3 regions of the Mesorhizobium sp. M7A.F.Ca.MR.148.00.0.0 genome follow, and region 3 is predicted to be linked to each of the others. Evidence: predicted binding sites of a transcription regulator. Region 3 holds the regulator's gene; each other region holds the start of a gene.
What was found. Region 3 encodes LexA, which represses DNA repair genes until DNA is damaged. Its sites were predicted from a motif close to TGTTCNNNNTGTGTTCNG; they were not measured.

Region 1: EOB49_RS33235 (DNA recombination protein RmuC) is a predicted target of LexA. The motif match lies at 1,257-1,274, and genes of this name have one in related genera.
Region 2: EOB49_RS09670 (single-stranded DNA-binding protein) is a predicted target of LexA. The motif match lies at 2,301-2,318, and genes of this name have one in related genera.

The regions. Positions count from the first base shown of each region.
Region 1 is NZ_RZTB01000226.1:1-3,165, reverse strand. Features, by position in the region: gene EOB49_RS33250 (plasmid stabilization protein) at 1-250, opposite strand, end outside; gene EOB49_RS33245 (hypothetical protein) at 403-669, shown strand; gene def (peptide deformylase) at 673-1,203, opposite strand; gene EOB49_RS33235 (DNA recombination protein RmuC) at 1,307-2,578, shown strand; gene EOB49_RS33230 (GFA family protein) at 2,599-3,003, opposite strand.
Region 2 is NZ_RZTB01000018.1:42,701-49,706, forward strand. Features, by position in the region: gene EOB49_RS09650 (hypothetical protein) at 372-668, opposite strand; gene EOB49_RS09655 (ATP-dependent Clp protease proteolytic subunit) at 761-1,366, opposite strand; gene EOB49_RS09660 (SRPBCC domain-containing protein) at 1,390-1,881, opposite strand; gene EOB49_RS09665 (metalloregulator ArsR/SmtB family transcription factor) at 1,878-2,192, opposite strand; gene EOB49_RS09670 (single-stranded DNA-binding protein) at 2,419-2,940, shown strand; gene EOB49_RS09675 (OsmC family protein) at 3,060-3,485, shown strand; gene EOB49_RS09680 (MarC family protein) at 3,518-4,147, opposite strand; gene EOB49_RS09685 (hypothetical protein) at 4,291-4,821, opposite strand; gene EOB49_RS09690 (AraC family transcriptional regulator) at 4,907-5,731, shown strand; gene gyrA (DNA gyrase subunit A) at 5,952-7,006, shown strand, end outside.
Region 3 is NZ_RZTB01000005.1:33,818-40,823, reverse strand. Features, by position in the region: gene kynU (kynureninase) at 1-862, shown strand, start outside; gene lexA (transcriptional repressor LexA) at 1,272-2,012, shown strand; gene EOB49_RS03200 (ComEC/Rec2 family competence protein) at 2,006-4,468, opposite strand; gene gltX (glutamate--tRNA ligase) at 4,571-5,995, shown strand; gene gltA (citrate synthase) at 6,181-7,006, shown strand, end outside.

The sequences.
Region 1 (3,165 bases), on a different contig from region 3:
TTCCGTCCGCTTCGATTTGGTCCATTATCTCGGAAAATTCATCGCCTATTGCATTTTCAGCAGCGAACGCCGAACGAATGGCATCCCACGCGGAAAGTCCCGGCTCCGGTTTGGCTTCTTTCTCCGCGACCATGCCTTTACGCAAGAGATCGATCGCCTTGCCCGAAAGACTTTGGCCGCCCTTGCGCGCCGCGTGTTCGATTTCGCGCTTCAACGGTTCGGGAATATCTCTGATCAACATATCGCCCATGGATGCCTCCAAGATTTGATATCACTGATATCACCCCCGGAGTCATTGATCAACAAGAGTTCCGCCCCCTTCACCCAGCCACTCAAAACGGTCCATTAAGTCTACACCAACTGTCAGGCGTATGCTTCGCGGATCTGTCCTGGGAGCTTCATATGCAGCGCGCTCAAAATCCCTTTGGGAAACGCAGGAAGCCAATAGCTGAATACAAATCGGTCGAAGAACGATACGAGAAAGGCGAATTGTCGAGGCGAAGAGAGAGCAATTTCGCCATTTATAACACCCTGCTACTGATGGTGTTAGCCGTGGTTGTCTCTCTGGTGCTGATCATCTCGCCAGAATCTCGCGCGCTTGCATTAGAGATCGGTGCAAAAGCGTTCGAGCTTGGCAGGGATTGGGTTTTACGTGGCGTGCTCGAATGATCCCTATCCCGCCAGCTTGCCCGGCGCCTTGTCCCTGGCGAGCTTCTTGAATTTCTTCACCACCATGTCGCGCTTCAGCTTCGAGATGTGGTCGATAAACAGGACGCCATTGAGGTGGTCGATCTCATGCTGCAGGCAGGTCGCCATCAGGCCTTCGGCCTCCATATCCTGCAATTTGCCGTCGCGGTCGAGATACTTGACCCGCACGGCGGCCGGGCGTTCGACCTCGGCGTAATAATCCGGGATCGACAGGCAGCCTTCCTCGTAGACGGAGCGCGCATCTGCGCTCTCCAGGATTTCCGGATTGATGAAGACATGCGGCGCCGGCGTCTCGTCTTCCTTGGCCAGATCGATCACCAGTAAGCGCAGCGGTTCGCCGATCTGGATCGCCGCCAGCCCGATACCCGGCGCGTCATACATGGTCGCCAGCATGTCGTCGGCTAATCTGCGCAAAGGCGCGTCGACACGCTCCACGGGCTTGGAAACCTGGCGCAGGATGGGGTCGGGAAGGATGATGAGCGGCTTGATCGACATGGCGTTCCACCTAAGACCTCCAGAGAAAAGCGTCAACCGGTCGGCATCAGGCTCGTTCACGTTTTGATCTGTGCTATCGCGGCGAATCGTCTATGCTGTCCACATGAATGATTTGAGCACCATCCTTTCGGAGCCTGTCGCCCGGCTTGGCGCCACAACGATCACGCTCGGCCATGCGCTGGCCTTCGGCGCTTTGCTGTTTCTGGCCCTGTTCGTGGCGCTGGTCATTGCGCTGTGGCGGTCGGCGAAGGCGCGCGCCGTGGCGGCTGCCGAAGCCGCCGATCATGCCCGCGACGCGGAAGTGCGGATGGCCGGCATTCTGCAAAGCCAGGCCGAAATGCAGGGTCGCATGGGCGCCATTGCGGAAGTGTTCGGCGCACGGCAGGCGGAGCTGACGCAATCGATCGGCCAGCGTCTCGACGCGATGACCGGCCGGCTCGGCCAGACCATGACCGAGCAGACCAAATCCACGCATGAGAGCCTGGCCAAATTGCAGGAGCGGCTGGCCATCATCGATGTCGCGCAGGGCAACATCCAGTCGCTCGCCGGCCAGGTCGTGCAGCTGCAGGCGATCCTCTCCAACAAGCAGACGCGCGGTGCTTTCGGTCAGTCTCGCATGGAGGCGATCGTTGCCGACGGCCTGCCCCATGGCGCCTATGAATTCCAGGCGACGCTGTCGAACGGCAGCCGTCCTGACTGCCTGGTGAAGATGCCGAACGGCGCACCGTCGCTGGCCATCGACGCCAAGTTTCCGCTCGAGGCCTGGAACGCCATCCGCGCCGCCGATGGCGCCGACCTGCAGAAGGCCGCCTCGCAGGCCTTCCGCCGCGACATCGAGATCCATGTCCGCGATATCTCGGAAAAATACCTGATCCAGGGCGAGACGCAGGACACCGCCTTCATGTTCGTGCCGTCCGAATCGGTGTTCGCCGAGATCCACGAGAATTTCGAGGCGATCGTCCACAAGGCGCACCGTGCCCGAATCGTCATCGTCTCGCCGTCGCTGCTGATGCTGTCGATCCAGGTCATCCAGGCGATCCTCAAGGATGCCCGCATGCGCGAACAGGCGCATCTGATCCAGGGCGAGGTCATTCGGCTGATGGAGGATGTCGCGCGCGTCGATGAGCGGGTGCGCAAGCTGCAGGTGCATTTCGGCCAGTCGGCCAAGGACATCGACGACATCCTGGTTTCGACGTCGAAGGTCACCAAGCGCGGCCAGAAGATCGAAGCGCTGGAGTTCGGCGCCCAGCCCGACGGCGATGCCGCCGCGGACGCAGCGTCACGGGCTCCCGCCGCGAAGGTCGATACTGGCGCGCGCGTTGCCGATTCGAAAACCGGGCAGCTCAGGCTGAGGGTCGTCGAAGGCGACGATTGAGGCGCGGCGCCGGACCGGCGCTACTGCTCTTCCTTGGTCGTCATACCCGGGAATTCCGGCAACCAGGGCAGCGCCGAGCGGTGCCAGCTTTGCCGTCTCGGGACCAACTGTTCACGTTGTCGCGCCGTGCCGACCCGGATGCCATAAACCTTCGGCCCGTCGCCAACCGATGTCGCGTAGAGATGCGAGCCGCACTCGCCGCAAAAGCCCTGCGCGCGCTTGTCGCCGCTCGACCCTGTCTTGATATAGACCTTTGGCGCACCCTTGGTGATCCGGTAGTGGCCTTCCGGCGCGCCCACGGTCACGCGAAAAGCCGTTCCGGTCAGTTGTTGGCAATCGGTGCAGTGGCAGATTCCGGTGTTCTCCGGGTCGACCTCGGCCTCGTAAGTGATGGCGCCACAATGACAGCCGCCGTCTATTCTCATCTTCGTTCCTCCAAAGTCCCTTCAATCTAGCGGGGCAAGGCCGTGAGGCAATGGCGCAGCGCTAGTCCAGAGCCGGATCGGATGCGGTCTCGATCAGCTTGCGCCGCTGCTCCCAGGTGCCTGCCGTCTGTGGTTTGACGAACAGCCGCGTGATCTCTGGCA
Region 2 (7,006 bases), on a different contig from region 3:
GCCGCAGGCATTTGCGATTTGTGCTTCGAATTGACAACAATCGCAACGGACAGAGGAGCGGAGCTATGACGCCACCGGATCGTCCCCTAGGGTTCCAGTTGTCACTGGAGCCGAGGCAGGCATAAGTGCCAGGGTTCAGCGTTTTCGCCAGCCGGCAAACCGTGACCTGCCATCTCTCGTAAAATCAGAGACTACTAGTCGGATCGTCGGCTGAATGCCGCGGTGCATCCGAAATCAAACGCCGGCAGTACACTCCCGGTAAAATTGGATTTGAGATCCAAAAAGGCCCCGTCCGTTTGCGCAAAGCACGGCGGGGCCGTTTTCATGTGCGGATTGTCTTGTGGGCGACAGGCGCAGCGCGACACGCGCTGTCAGTGGCGCGGCGGCCCGATCGAGCCGGCGCCGACATCGACGGTGATGCTGCCGGAAATCCTGACATCGGTATCGCCGATCTTGAATGTGCCGTTCTCGCCGGCTGGCAGCGCATCGTCCGGCTCTGGAGCCGGCTTGGCGATGCGGTAGTCGCCGGTCACGCCGGGCAGGGCGCCTTTTTGCGTCGACGACGAACTGTCGTCGGCAAGTGCCGCGCCGCTGATGAGGCTCGCAATGGCGAGCGCTGCAACGGCGATGACGCGGTGCAATGATCTGGACTGATGAGTGTCGGTCATCCCAGGACTATAGTGGCGCGCCGCCGATGGAACCAGACCGGCATCGTCAAATCTTCGACTACCTGCCGGACGGTCTCCGATCCGGCCCTGGCTTACGCCGCTTTCTTTCGCGTGTCGAAAACATGGTCGACGATGCCCCAGGACTGGGCCTCGCGGGCGGTCATGAAGTGGTCGCGGTCGAGCGTGCGTTCCACCTCTTCATAGCTGCGGCCGCAATGCTGCGCGTAAAGTTCGGCCATGTGCCGTTTCGTCCGGCCGATGCGCTCGGCATGGCGCTGGATGTCGGATGCCTGGCCCTGGAACCCACCCAGCGGCTGATGCAGCAGGATAGTGGCATTCGGCAGGGAAATCCGGCGCCCCGGTGTGCCTGCCATCAGCAGGAACGAGCCCATCGAGGCGGCAAAGCCCATGCATACGGTGGACACCGGGCAGCTGATATATTGCATCGTATCGTAGATGGCGAAGCCGCTGGTCACCACGCCGCCCGGCGAGTTGATGTAGAGCGAGATCTCCTTGTCGGGATTGTCCGATTCCAGCGACAAAAGCTGCGCGCAGACCAGCGCCGAGATGTCGTCGTTGATCTCGCCGTTGATGAAGATGATGCGCTCGCGCAGCAGCCGCGAAAAGATGTCGAAGGCACGTTCGCCGCGGCTCGATTGCTCGATGACCATCGGCACCAGACTGGCAACACCGCTCATTGTCTCTCTCCGTCCGTTTTGTTTCAGGCCGCGCGAAGCAGGAGGCGAGGCGTGTTTGCGGCGATTGGCTTAGATGACCTGTTCGCACCGAGCGAAACCCGGCAGCCGGCGCCTGCCATGGCGACGGCAGGCATGGTCTTGCGGGCAAAGCCGTCATGGACGATGCGCAGATGCGTGCCGCCGGAAACGGTTCGGGCAAGTGTGAAGGTGACGGTACTGTCGAGCGGCCCCTGCCTGGCGGCGTCGCCCGGCTGCTCCCGCCAGGAATAGCGCAGCAGCTTCCCGGGTTCGGCGTCGAGGATTTCGCATTCGACCGGCGTTTCCGGTCCGGCGAAGGCAAAACGGTTGCCGATCTCGGGGCTGATGTCGTTCGGCATCATCCAGGCGGCCAGCAATTCCGGTACGGTCAGGGCCCGCCATACCTTTTCCGGCGGCTCGGCAAGCTCGTACTCGAACTCGAGCGCATCCGCGGCGTCGCCTTGGCCGTCGTTGGCCGCTAATCCCGCCTTCTTCATTGATCCATGTCCTTCAAAACCGCCTTCAGCCTTTCGATGCGCTCCGGCCAGAATGTCCGGTAGCGTTCGATCCAGGAGAGCAAGGGGGCGAGCCCCTGCGGATCGGCGCGGTAATAGGCGTTGCGGCCGGCTCGCCGCTCGACCACCAGCCCGGCGCCACGCAGCACCGCCAGATGCTGCGACACCGCGGGCTGCGACACCGTCATCCCGGTGCGCAATTCCGACACGCTCATCTCGCCGGCGGCCAGCCGCTCAAAGACGGCGCGGCGCGTCGGGTCGGCCAGTGCGCGAAAAACCTCTGCTTCGATCATGCCAAAAGCATAAGTGCATACTTATCGATTTGGCAAGCGGTCTTTTCGGGCCCATATGATCGGCTTCGGCATTGCTGCCATTCCTTGACAATAAGCAGCGATGCGGATAAGAACGAAAAGGGAACAAAAACCTTGTGGGTAAAGGCAGCCATGGCAAGCGGCGATCGCCTGCAGCCTGTAAGGTGCTGCGACAAAAATTTGTTTCGGATGAGCGCGGAGAAATATCATGGCGGGTAGCGTCAACAAGGTCATTCTGGTCGGCAATCTCGGCGCGGATCCCGAAATCCGTCGCCTGAATTCGGGTGAGCCGGTCGTCAACATCCGCATCGCCACATCGGAAAGCTGGCGCGACAAGAATTCCGGCGAACGCAAGGAAAAAACCGAGTGGCACAACGTCGTCATCTTCAATGAGGGCATCGCCAAGGTGGCGGAGCAGTATCTGAAGAAGGGCATGAAGGTCTATGTCGAGGGCCAGTTGCAGACGCGCAAATGGCAGGACCAGACCGGTGCCGACAAGTACACGACGGAAGTCGTTCTGCAGAAATTCCGCGGTGAGCTGCAGATGCTCGACGCACGCGGACAGGGCGAGGGCGGTCAGGTCGGCGGCTATACCGGTGGCGGCAGCAGCCGTGGTTCCGATTTCGGCCAGTCCAGCCCGAGCGAAGGCTTCAATCGCGGTGGCGGCGGTGCCAAGAGCGGCGGCGGCGGTGGTTCGTCGCGCGAATTGGATGACGAAATCCCGTTCTGATCGCAACAGTTATGTCAGACACAGTGCCCCGAGAGTCGTTCATGGACTTTCGGGGTTTTGCATCGTGCTTCAAGGGCTGACCAGACCGATCAAGGAAATACGGTGAAAGGACGAGTTCGGTGAAAGCACGGGTAAAGTGGGTCGAGGAGCGCACCTTCGTCGGGGAATCCGGCAGCGGTCACAAGGTCGTGCTCGGAACAGCGCACGGACCGGAAGGCAGGACGCCGGGTCCAAGCCCGATGGAGTTGGTGCTGATCGGCACCGGTGGCTGTTCGGCCTATGATGTCGTGCATATCCTCGAAAAGGGCCGCGAGGCGGTCGAGGACTGCGTGGTCGAGCTTGATGCCGAGCGGGCCGAAACCGAGCCAAGAGTGTTCACCCGCATCCACATGCATTTCGTCGTCAAGGGCAGGGCACTCTCCAGCGTCAAGGTGAAACGTGCGATCGACCTTTCGATCGAAAAATATTGCTCGGCCTCCGCGATGCTGGCCAAGACCGCCACGATTACCCACGATTTCGAGGTCATCGACACGACGGCGAAATAGAACCGGCTTCGGGTTCTCGCCGCGTCAGCCTCTCAGCCTGCTATCAGCGCCTTGATGCCGTCGGCGACGAATTGCACAGCCAGTGCCGCCAGGATGACGCCAAGCAGACGGGTCAGGATCGAGCGGCCGGTTTGGCCGAGGATGCGGTCGATGCGTTCCGACAGCACGAACACCAGATAGGTGATGGCGAGGCAGACGAAGATGATGCCGACCAGCGCCGCCTGCGCGGCAAAGCCTTGAAACGAGCCGGAAAGCAGCACAGTTGCCGAAATGGCACCAGGGCCCGCGATCAGTGGGATCGCCAGCGGGAAGGCGGCGATGTTGTGGATCATGTCCTTGGTGATGGCGACGTCGCCGATCTTCTCCTTGCGGTCCTGCCGGCGCTCGAACACCATCTCGAAGGCGATGAAGAACAGCAGGAAACCGCCGGCGACGCGGAAGGCCGGCAACGTTATGCCGAACACCGACAGGATCGAGGCCCCGGCAACCGCAAACAGCGCCATCACTAGGAAACCGATGATCGAGGCGCGCACCGAAACCTGCTGGCGCTCCTCACGGTTCATGCCGCGCGTCACGGCGAGGAACAGCGGCGCCAGGCCGGGCGGGTCGATGGTCACGAGAATGGTGACGAAAGCGTTGAACAGGCTGTCGAAACTCGGCATCTCTGACCCTCCCGCCGGGCTGTGCCCGTGCCAGAATATTGGTAGAGCAAAGCTCGGTCGGTGGAAACTGTCAGCGGGAAAGTGGCTGATGCCGGCGCGAAGGATCGCGACGCTTTATTCTGGGCTGCTGCATTCCTCGGTGATCAAACTGCACGGCGCGCCAGGAACTCGACTTCCAGCCGCCATGTCGCGCCACTGTCTTGCGAGCGTTCGCCCAGCCATCGGAAGGAGTTTTCGGTGATGCGTGAAAAGCTCCAGCGTACCGAGCTGCCGGTGTCGTCGGCGCCCACTTGCACGATCGTGTCACCCTCGGCGCGGCCGAGCTGGCGGCTGAAATACTGGTTGCGCGGGTCGCTCCAGAAGATGTGCCAGGCATCCGCGCCGGGATCATAGACGCGCAGCGTCGTGCCGTAAAAAGTCCATGTGCCCAAGGATGGCGATGGACCGGCGTCCCGCGCGGGCAGGATCCACACGTCCTGGATCGCCCGGCCTTCCAGCACCCAGCCGAAATGCACCTCGCCACGCCCTGTCAGCACAGTGCCGTCCTCGAGGTGGCGCGAGGCCTCAAACGTCCAGGCGCCGACGAAGCGGCCGTAAAGGCGCAGTTTTTCGGCAAGCCCTTCGATCGGTCCGGAGCTATGCAGGGCTTCGGCAAACGAGGATTGATCGAACATGGCTGCGGTCTCTTCTTGTCAGGAGACCGTTAGGACTAGGCGGTGACGGGGTTCTGGGCTTGGGAAAAATTGCTATATTCCGGTCATGACAGCGACCACGCATACGCTCGCATCCGGACCCGGCTGGCATGTGACGGATGTGATCTGCACGGCTAGTGCCGGCGACCGGCCGTTCGAGGAAGCGCATCAGGATTTCTGCGTCGCTGCGGTCACCAGCGGCACGTTTCGCTACCGCGCCCAGCAAGGCATGGCGATGCTGGCGCCCGGCGCGCTCCTGCTCGGCAATCCCGGCACATGTTACGAATGCGGGCACGAGCATGGCAGCGGCGACCGTTGCCTCTCGTTCCATTTCGATCCGGCCTACATGGAACGAATCGCAGCTGGCGTGCCGGGCACCAGGAAGCTGGCTTTCAAGGCGGCGCGCCTGCCGCCTTTGCCGGTACTGGCGCCACTCCTGGCCGAGGCGGAGACCGCGCGCGAGATGGCCGACATCGACGCCTTCGAGGAACTTTCCCTGCGCTTGGCCGGTGCTGCCGTGGCTACAGCCTCTGGCGCTACGCATGTCGGGCGCGCGCCGAGCCGCCGCGATCAGAAACGGGTAGCCGAGGCAGTGCGGCGGATCGAACTGGACGCCGATGGGCCGGTCTCGCTTTCAGCACTTGCCGATGAGACGGCGACCAGTCCGTATCACTTCCTGCGCATCTTCCGGCAGGTGGCGGGCATGACGCCCTACCAATTCCTGCTCAGGACGCGATTGCATGGGGCGGCGGTGCGGCTGCGCATGTCGAACGATGCGGTCTCGGCGATCGCCTTCGAGGCAGGCTTCAACGATCTGTCGACCTTCAATCGTCGTTTTCGGCGGATCATCGGGGAGACGCCGCGCAACTATCGCAACCGCCGTGGCGCATAGGCCTTTTCTGCTTCGTCAATCGGCCCCGTGCCCGCCAAGGCAGACACGCAGGCTTTTGCGTCAGGGCGGCGAAAACCGCCTTGGCCATATCGTCGCAATCAGCGGTATCCATTTGAAATTACCACCGAAAATGACACTGGAAAAGTGCCGTGAAGGTTGGAGTTTCGGGCTTGCTTCCTATATAAGCACCAAGTGATTCCTGATTAGATTGTGATCCGATTTGACCGACCAGAAGACACCGCGCGGCGCCGACGGCGGCCCCACCGGCATCGAGCCGATATCCATCGTCGAGGAGATGCAGCGCTCCTATCTCGATTACGCTATGAGCGTGATCGTCAGCCGTGCGCTGCCGGACGTGCGCGACGGCCTGAAGCCGGTGCATCGCCGCATTCTCTTCGCCGCCCATGAGAGCGGTTACCACTGGAACCGAAAATATGTGAAGTCGGCGCGTCCTGTCGCCGACGTGATGGGTAAATACCATCCGCATGGCGACGCCTCCATCTATGACGCCTTGGTGCGCATGGCACAGGACTGGTCGCTGCGCGTTCCGTTGATCGACGGGCAGGGCAATTTCGGCTCCATCGACGGCGATCCGCCTGCGGCGATGCGCTACACGGAAGCGCGGCTGACCAAGGTCGCGCACGAGCTTTTGGAGGATATCGACAAGGATACCGTCGATTTTCAGGACACTTACGACGCGTCGGGCAGCGAACCGAAGGTTCTGCCGGCACGGTTTCCCAACCTTTTGGTCAACGGCTCGGGCGGCATCGCCGTCGGCATGGCGACCAACATTCCACCGCATAATCTCAGCGAAATCTGCAACGGCGCCATCGCCCTCATCGACAATCCGGCGATCGACCTGCCGGCGTTGATGGAGATCATTCCGGGACCGGATTTCCCCACCGGCGGCATCGTGCTTGGCCGTTCGGGCATCTACAACGCCTATTCGACCGGCCGTGGCTCCATCGTCATGCGCGGCAAGGTCAACATCGAACAGCGCGGCAACGACCGCGAGTCGATCATCATCACCGAGGTTCCCTACCAGGTGAACAAGTCGTCGATGATCGAGAAGATGGCTGAACTGGTGCGCGACAAGCGCATCGAGGGCATTTCCGATATCCGCGACGAGAGCGACCGCCAGGGCTACCGCGTCGTCATCGAGTTGAAGCGCGACGCCGTTGCCGACGTCATCCTCAACCAGCTCTACCGCTTCACGCCGCTGCAGACCTCCTTCGGCGCCAATATGGTGGCACTGAACGGCGGCAAGCCGGAAGT
Region 3 (7,006 bases):
CACCGACCTGTACATCGCCGAAGGGGTGGCCTCGACACGGGACGGCGTCCTGCTGCGCCTCGCGGGCGTCGACGCGCCCACCATCGAAGAGCTGATCGACGAAAACGTCGCGGTGGTGCTGGTCAACCACGTCAACTACAAATCGGGTGAACTGCGCGACATGGCGGCGCTGACGCGCAAGGCTCATGCGGCCGGAGCGCTGATCGTCTGGGATCTATGCCACACCGCCGGCGCCCTGCCCGTCGAGCTCGATCACGCAAATGCCGATTTCGCCATCGGCTGCACTTACAAGTACCTCAACGGCGGTCCGGGCGCACCGGCCTTCATCTATGCCGCGCAGCGCCATCACGGCGATATCAGCCAGCCGCTCAGCGGCTGGTGGGGCCATGCGCGGCCCTTTGCCTTCGAACGGGGGTATGTTGCCGGCACCGGTATCCGCCGCTTTCTGTGCGGCACCCAGCCTGTCCTGTCGATGCGGGCGCTCAAAGGCGCGCTTGTTATCTGGAACGACGTCGACATGGCGGCATTGCGAAAAAAGAGCGTCGCGCTGACGGAACTGTTCATCCAGCTCGTCGAAGCAAAGTGCGGCGCCTATGGCCTCACGCTGGAGACCACCCGCGACGCGACCAGGCGCGGCAGCCAGGTGTCGTTCCTTCACGATCACGGCTATCAAATCATGCGGGCGCTGATCGAGCGCGGCGTCATCGGTGATTTTCGCGCGCCATCGACCATCCGTTTCGGCTTCACGCCGCTCTATGTCGGCTACAAGGATGTGTGGCTGGCGGTTCAAGTGCTAGAAGACATTCTGCGCACGGGCGCATGGAAGGACCAGCGTTTCGCCGTCAAGGAAGCCGTTACCTGACGCAACGATCTCCGCGATTTGCCGTCGCCGCCCTCACTGCCCGGCAGATGACGGAGGGCTGAATTCCAGCCACAAATGCCAACAGACGTTGGCGTTTTGGCTCCGTTTCGTTCACGGCAAACGAACGTCCCGAAGATTGATAGCGTCCCTTGTGGCGGTCGATCGGCAGATGATGCCAAGCCTTGGGTCGAGGATGAGCCACAGGTCATTAACCATAATGGTTTCAATGTGAGCAGGCGCATTGCCGTGGTTGGCGCCTGTCGATCGCGACCCGCTGGCAAGCCGAAATAATTTCAGCAGCCTTAACAAATTCATTAAACTTTAAACGGTTGCAGAACACAACTGGAACAGATAGTGTTTGTTCTGGGTTTGTTTTTCGATTCTGGTTTCAGGTAATCTGGGGGCCGCCATGCTGACACGCAAGCAACATGAACTGCTGATGTTCATCCATGAACGCCTGAAGGAGAGCGGCATTCCGCCATCCTTCGACGAGATGAAGGAGGCGCTCGACCTTGCCTCCAAATCCGGGATTCATCGGCTGATCACCGCACTTGAGGAGCGCGGCTTTATTCGCCGGTTGCCCAACCGGGCACGCGCGCTGGAAGTGCTGCGATTGCCGGACTCGATCGCGCCCGGCCTCAACGCGGCAAAGAAGTTTTCGCCAAGCGTCATCCAGGGCAGTCTCGGTCAGGGTGGTGCTCTTGGCCGGCAGATCAAGCCGGCGCCTTCGCGGATGCCCTCGCCCGGCAATGATGACGATGCGGTCTCCGCCGTGTCGATACCGGTGATGGGCCGTATCGCCGCCGGTGTGCCGATCGATGCCATCCAGCATCAGACGCATTCGATCTCGGTGCCGCCGGACATGATCATGGGCGGCGCCCACTATGCGCTGGAGGTCAAGGGCGACTCGATGATCGAGGCCGGTATCTTCGACGGCGACACCGTCATCATCCGCAATGCCGACACGGCGAACCCCGGCGAGATCATCGTGGCGCTGGTCGATCAAGAGGAAGCGACGCTGAAGCGGTTCCGCCGCAAGGGCGCTTCGATTGCTCTCGAAGCCGCCAATCCGGCCTATGAAACCCGTATTTTCGGCCCAGACAGGGTCAAGGTGCAAGGCAAGCTCGTCGGCCTCATCCGCCGCTACTGAGGCGGCTGCGGGTTGGCCGCTGGCTTCTCGGGTTTCTTGAAGGGTGCCAGCCCCCTCGCCTCACGAGAGTATTTGCGTTGCGTGTGCCAGGGCCGATATGGGCTGTTCACCGCGAAGCTGATTGTCGCCGGCGTGGTCGCCGATTGGCGATCGAAGAAGACCGCGGCACTGCCTTTGCGAGCCAGTTGCCGCTTGGTGATGACGAGAACCAGCGGATTGTGACAGGCGTCATAGGCGGTGGCGTCATTGATGACGATCAGCTCGGCGAAGCCGCAGGCTTTCCAGGTGTCCTTGCGGTCCTCGACATAGGCAATGATCGCACCGGACATATGCCTGGCCACGCAAACGCCTGAGGAGCAATAGAACGGCGATCCCGGCGGTAGCTCAACGGCGTCCGCGACGTCGAATTGCCCATCGCTCTTGTCGAACACCTCTGGCACGACGATGGTTTCTGATGTCAGGGCGCGTTTCCAGTTGTCGACGGTGAATTCGTTCGGCCGTTCCCGGCTGACGGCAAGCTCGCCGCCACCGATCGGCAACGCCACCAGCCGGGCGTCTTCCGAGATCAGCACATCCGGCGTGCGCGTATCCGAGACGGTCAGCAAGCCTGCCAGCGCGAATGGCAGAGCAGCGAGCCGCAGCCAAGTTGTCGCCATCGTCGCGATGACCAGGGCAATTGTCACCAGCAGGACAGATTGCTGCGAAATCAGCCCAACCCCATCGACAGGCGAACGTTCGGAGATCCAACCCGATATGGCGATCATCACCGTCAGACCCTTGCCCATCAGGTAGAGGGCCGGCCAATCCAATCCGAAAGGCATCAGCAGCGCGCTTGCGACAGCCAGGAACATGACGACGGTGACGATCGGCATAACCGCCAGATTGGCGAACAGGCTGAGCGGCGACACACGCTGAAAATGCCAGATGGCAAACAGCGTCGTGGCGCTGCCGGCGATGATGGAGGTCATGGCAAGGCCGGTTGCCGCGAGCACGAACTTTCGCGTCAGGAAACCGGGCATGGATCGCTTTGGGGGCGGCGGTCTTGCTTTTCCCGCGCGGTGATCGGCCCAGCCGGCATAGGCGCCGACCAGAGCCGCGGTCGCGGCGAACGACATCTGAAAACTCGGGCCGACCACCTCATGCGGCGACACCACGATGACGGCGATCGCCGAGATCGCCAGATTGCGCATGGTGAGTGCTGCTCGATCGAACAGCACGGCAATCAGCATCACCGCCAGCATGATGAAGCTGCGCTCGGCGGCAACGACGACTCCAGAGATGATGAGATAGGCCGCGATCGAGAACAGTGCGGCGACGGCGGCATACTTCTTGACCGGGCGACGCGCGGAAAAGTCGGGAAACAACGCGAAGGCGCCGCGCAGCAAGCCCATGATGGTGCCTGCGACCAGCGCCATGTGCAGTCCCGAAATCGAGATGATGTGGTAGATGCCGGTACGTCGCATCGCCTCATTGATGTCATCGGGAATGCCGGCGCGCACGCCGACGATCAGCGCCGCGGCGATCTCGCCTTCGGCGCCGCCGACGCTCGCCCTGATATGGTCGGCGATGGCCTCGCGGGCATTTTCCACGCTAGAGGAAATTCGGGCCGGCAGCGGCATGTCGCCACCATCGCTGACGACAAGCTTTGGGTTGCCGAGAAAGAACCCGCTGCCGCCGATGCCGGCAAAATAGCTGTCGAAGGAGAAATCATAGCTGTCCGGCCGCACCGGCCCAGTCGGCGGCAAAAGCTTGGCATATCCAGTGATGAGGGAGCCTGCGGTCACGTCAGCCGGGATCTTGCGTGCCGAAAGCCGCACCCGTTCCGGCGCATAGCGCAGTTTCGGTCTTGCGGTCGATGTCACGTCGATGGTCAGCCGGATACGGCCAGTTTCCATCCGGTCGAGCGAGACGACGCGGCCGGTCACCTGCGTCGAGATTTCCGAGCCCAACATTTGTGTGCCCGCACGCCACGTCTCGACCTTGGCAGCAAGCAGTCCTAGGGCGCACAAAAGCGCCGCCATGAAACACAGATGGGTCTTTGGCCATGAGCGCGAGACCAGCGCACAGATCCCCGTCAAGATGACAACCGCGACAGGTCTCGCAAAGTCGGGTTCAGCCGTCAGCGAAAAATAGCCGATCGCTCCGATCGCCAGGCAGACCGGCACCAGCAGGAAGGCCACGCCCCGGTCGAGTTCCAGGCTCGCCGCCGTGTTCACGCTGTGACGCAGGCGAGGCAGTGATGTCAGGCTGATTTGCCGGCGCACGCGAACGATCCTGCCGGTTTCGGCAACAGGAACAGAGGCGGCGACATCCGCTTGCAAGGGCGCCTTGCCGGGATCCGGCACAAGGGGCGATGGCGGCGGCAATGGGGCTGGCCGAGGCGCAAACAGGGACCGTTCGCTGACGCCGATGGCAGCGTCCTCGCCCTGATCCGAGCCCCAGCCTCGTCCAGCCATCGGGTCTGCCCCTTGCGCCCTCGACACCCTATGCTACATGAACGCCGGGCGCGCGAAAGCCCGCGCAACCGCACCCCGCTTCAGATGGTTTCCGAGAGTTCCATGTCCGACAAGGTCGTCACCCGTTTTGCCCCTTCGCCCACCGGCTATCTGCACATAGGCGGCGCGCGCACGGCGCTGTTCAACTGGCTGTATGCGAAGCACACTGGCGGCACGATGCTGCTGCGCATCGAGGACACCGACCGCGAACGCTCCAATGAAGCCGCGACGGCTGCCATCCTCGACGGGCTTTCCTGGCTTGGCCTGAGCTGGGACGGCGAGCCGGTGTCGCAGTTCGAGCGTGCTCCGCGCCACCGCGAGGTGGCTGAGGAGCTCGTGCGCATGGGCAAGGCCTATTATTGCTATGCCACGCCGGCCGAACTGGAGGCCATGCGCGAGGCCGCCAGAGCCAAGGGGCTGCCGCCCCGCTATGACGGCCGCTGGCGCGACCGCGACCCCTCTGAGGCGCCCGCAGGCGTTAAGGGCGCCATTCGTATCAAGGCGCCGACCGAAGGCGAGACCATCGTCCATGACCGTGTCCAGGGCGAGGTGCGCTTTCCCAACAAGGATCTCGATGACTTCATCATCCTGCGTTCTGACGGCAATCCCACTTACATGCATGCCGTCGTCGTCGATGATCATGATATGGGAGTCACCCATATCATTCGCGGCGACGATCATCTGACCAACGCCGCTCGCCAGACCGTGATCTACAACGCCATGGGCTGGAACGTGCCGTCCATGTCGCATATCCCGCTGATCCACGGCGCCGATGGCGCCAAGCTGTCGAAGCGGCACGGCGCGCTTGGCGTCGAGGCCTATCGCGCCATGGGCTACCTGCCGGAGGCGCTGCTCAATTACCTGGCGCGCCTTGGCTGGAGCCATGGCGACGACGAGATCATGTCGATCAAGGATATGATTTCCTGGTTCGATATCGGCGATGTCAACAAGGGCGCGGCGCGCTTCGACTTCGCCAAGCTGGAGGCGATCAACGGCGCGCATATGCGCCGCATGAGCGATGCCGAACTGTTCGACATCTTCATCGCTACCCTGCCCTATCTCGAAGGCGGCCCGGCGATCGCCGCGCGCCTGAACGACAGCACCAAGGCGCAGTTGCTGGCAGCGCTTCCGGGCCTGAAGGAGCGCGCCAAGACGCTGGTCGAGCTCGTCGATGGCGCGGCCTTCCTGTTCGCCACGCGCCCCCTGCCGATCGACGACAAGGCGGCCCTTCTGCTTACCGACGATGCCCGCAAGATCCTGCGCAGTGCTCACGAAGCTTTGAACAGGCTTGCGAGTGACTGGACAGCCGCCTCGGCGGAGGCGGCGATACGCGAGGTGGCAGCGGCCGGCAGTCACAAGCTCGGCGCGGTGGCCCAGCCTTTGCGCGCTGCGTTGACCGGCAAAAGCACCTCGCCGGGCGTGTTCGATGTGCTCGCCGTGCTCGGCCGCGAGGAAAGCCTGGCGCGCATCTCAGATCAAATCGATTAGGAGCAAACTGGCCCAAGAAGATTGGCATTGAAAGGCGGGTTTCGCAGTGCAACATTAGGCCTTGGCCCAATCTGGCACGCACCTCCTGAAATGCGGTGGCGAATACGCGCATTGCGGTGATTTTCGACGTGTCGCTCTGCAGAATTTTGCCTTTGCCGGCATGAGGAAACAAGAAGGAGTTTGCAATGACCGAAGCTGCGAAAAAAATGGATTTGGGCGGCAAGATCCAGGAGGCCACGGCAACGCTTGCATTCGCCGGCAAGACCCATGAATTCAAGGTGCGAAGTGGTTCGGTCGGGCCTGATGTCATCGACATCGCCTCGCTCTACTCAACCACCGGCGCCTTCACTTACGATCCGGGCTTCACCTCGACGGCAAGCTGCGAGTCCGAAATCACCTTCATCGACGGCGACGCCGGCATCCTCCTCCATCGCGGCTATCCGATCGACCAGTTGGCCGAACATGGCGACTTCCTCGAGGTCTGCTATCTCCTGCTCTACGGTGAATTGCCGACCAAGGCGCAGAAGGACGACTTCGACTACCGCGTGACGCGCCACACCATGGTGCATGAGCAGATGTCGCGCTTTTTCACCGGCTTCCGCCGCGACGCGCACCCGATGGCGGTGATGTGCGGCGTGGTCGGCGCGCTGTCGGCCTTCTACCACGACTCCACCGACATCTCCGACCCCTACCAGCGCATGGTTGCCTCCATGCGGCTGATCGCCAAGATGCCAACGATCGCGGCGATGGCCTACAAATACCACATCGGCCAGCCGTTCATTTACCCGAAGAACGAACTGAACTTCGCCGCCAACTTCCTGCACATGTGCTTTGCCGTGCCGTGCGAGGAATACAAGATCAACCCGGTGCTGGCGCGCGCCATGGAGCGCATCTTCATTCTGCACGCCGACCACGAGCAGAACGCCTCGACCTCGACCGTTCGTCTCGCCGGCTCGTCGGGCGCCAACCCGTTCGCGTGCATCGCCGCCGGCATCGCCTGCCTGTGGGGGC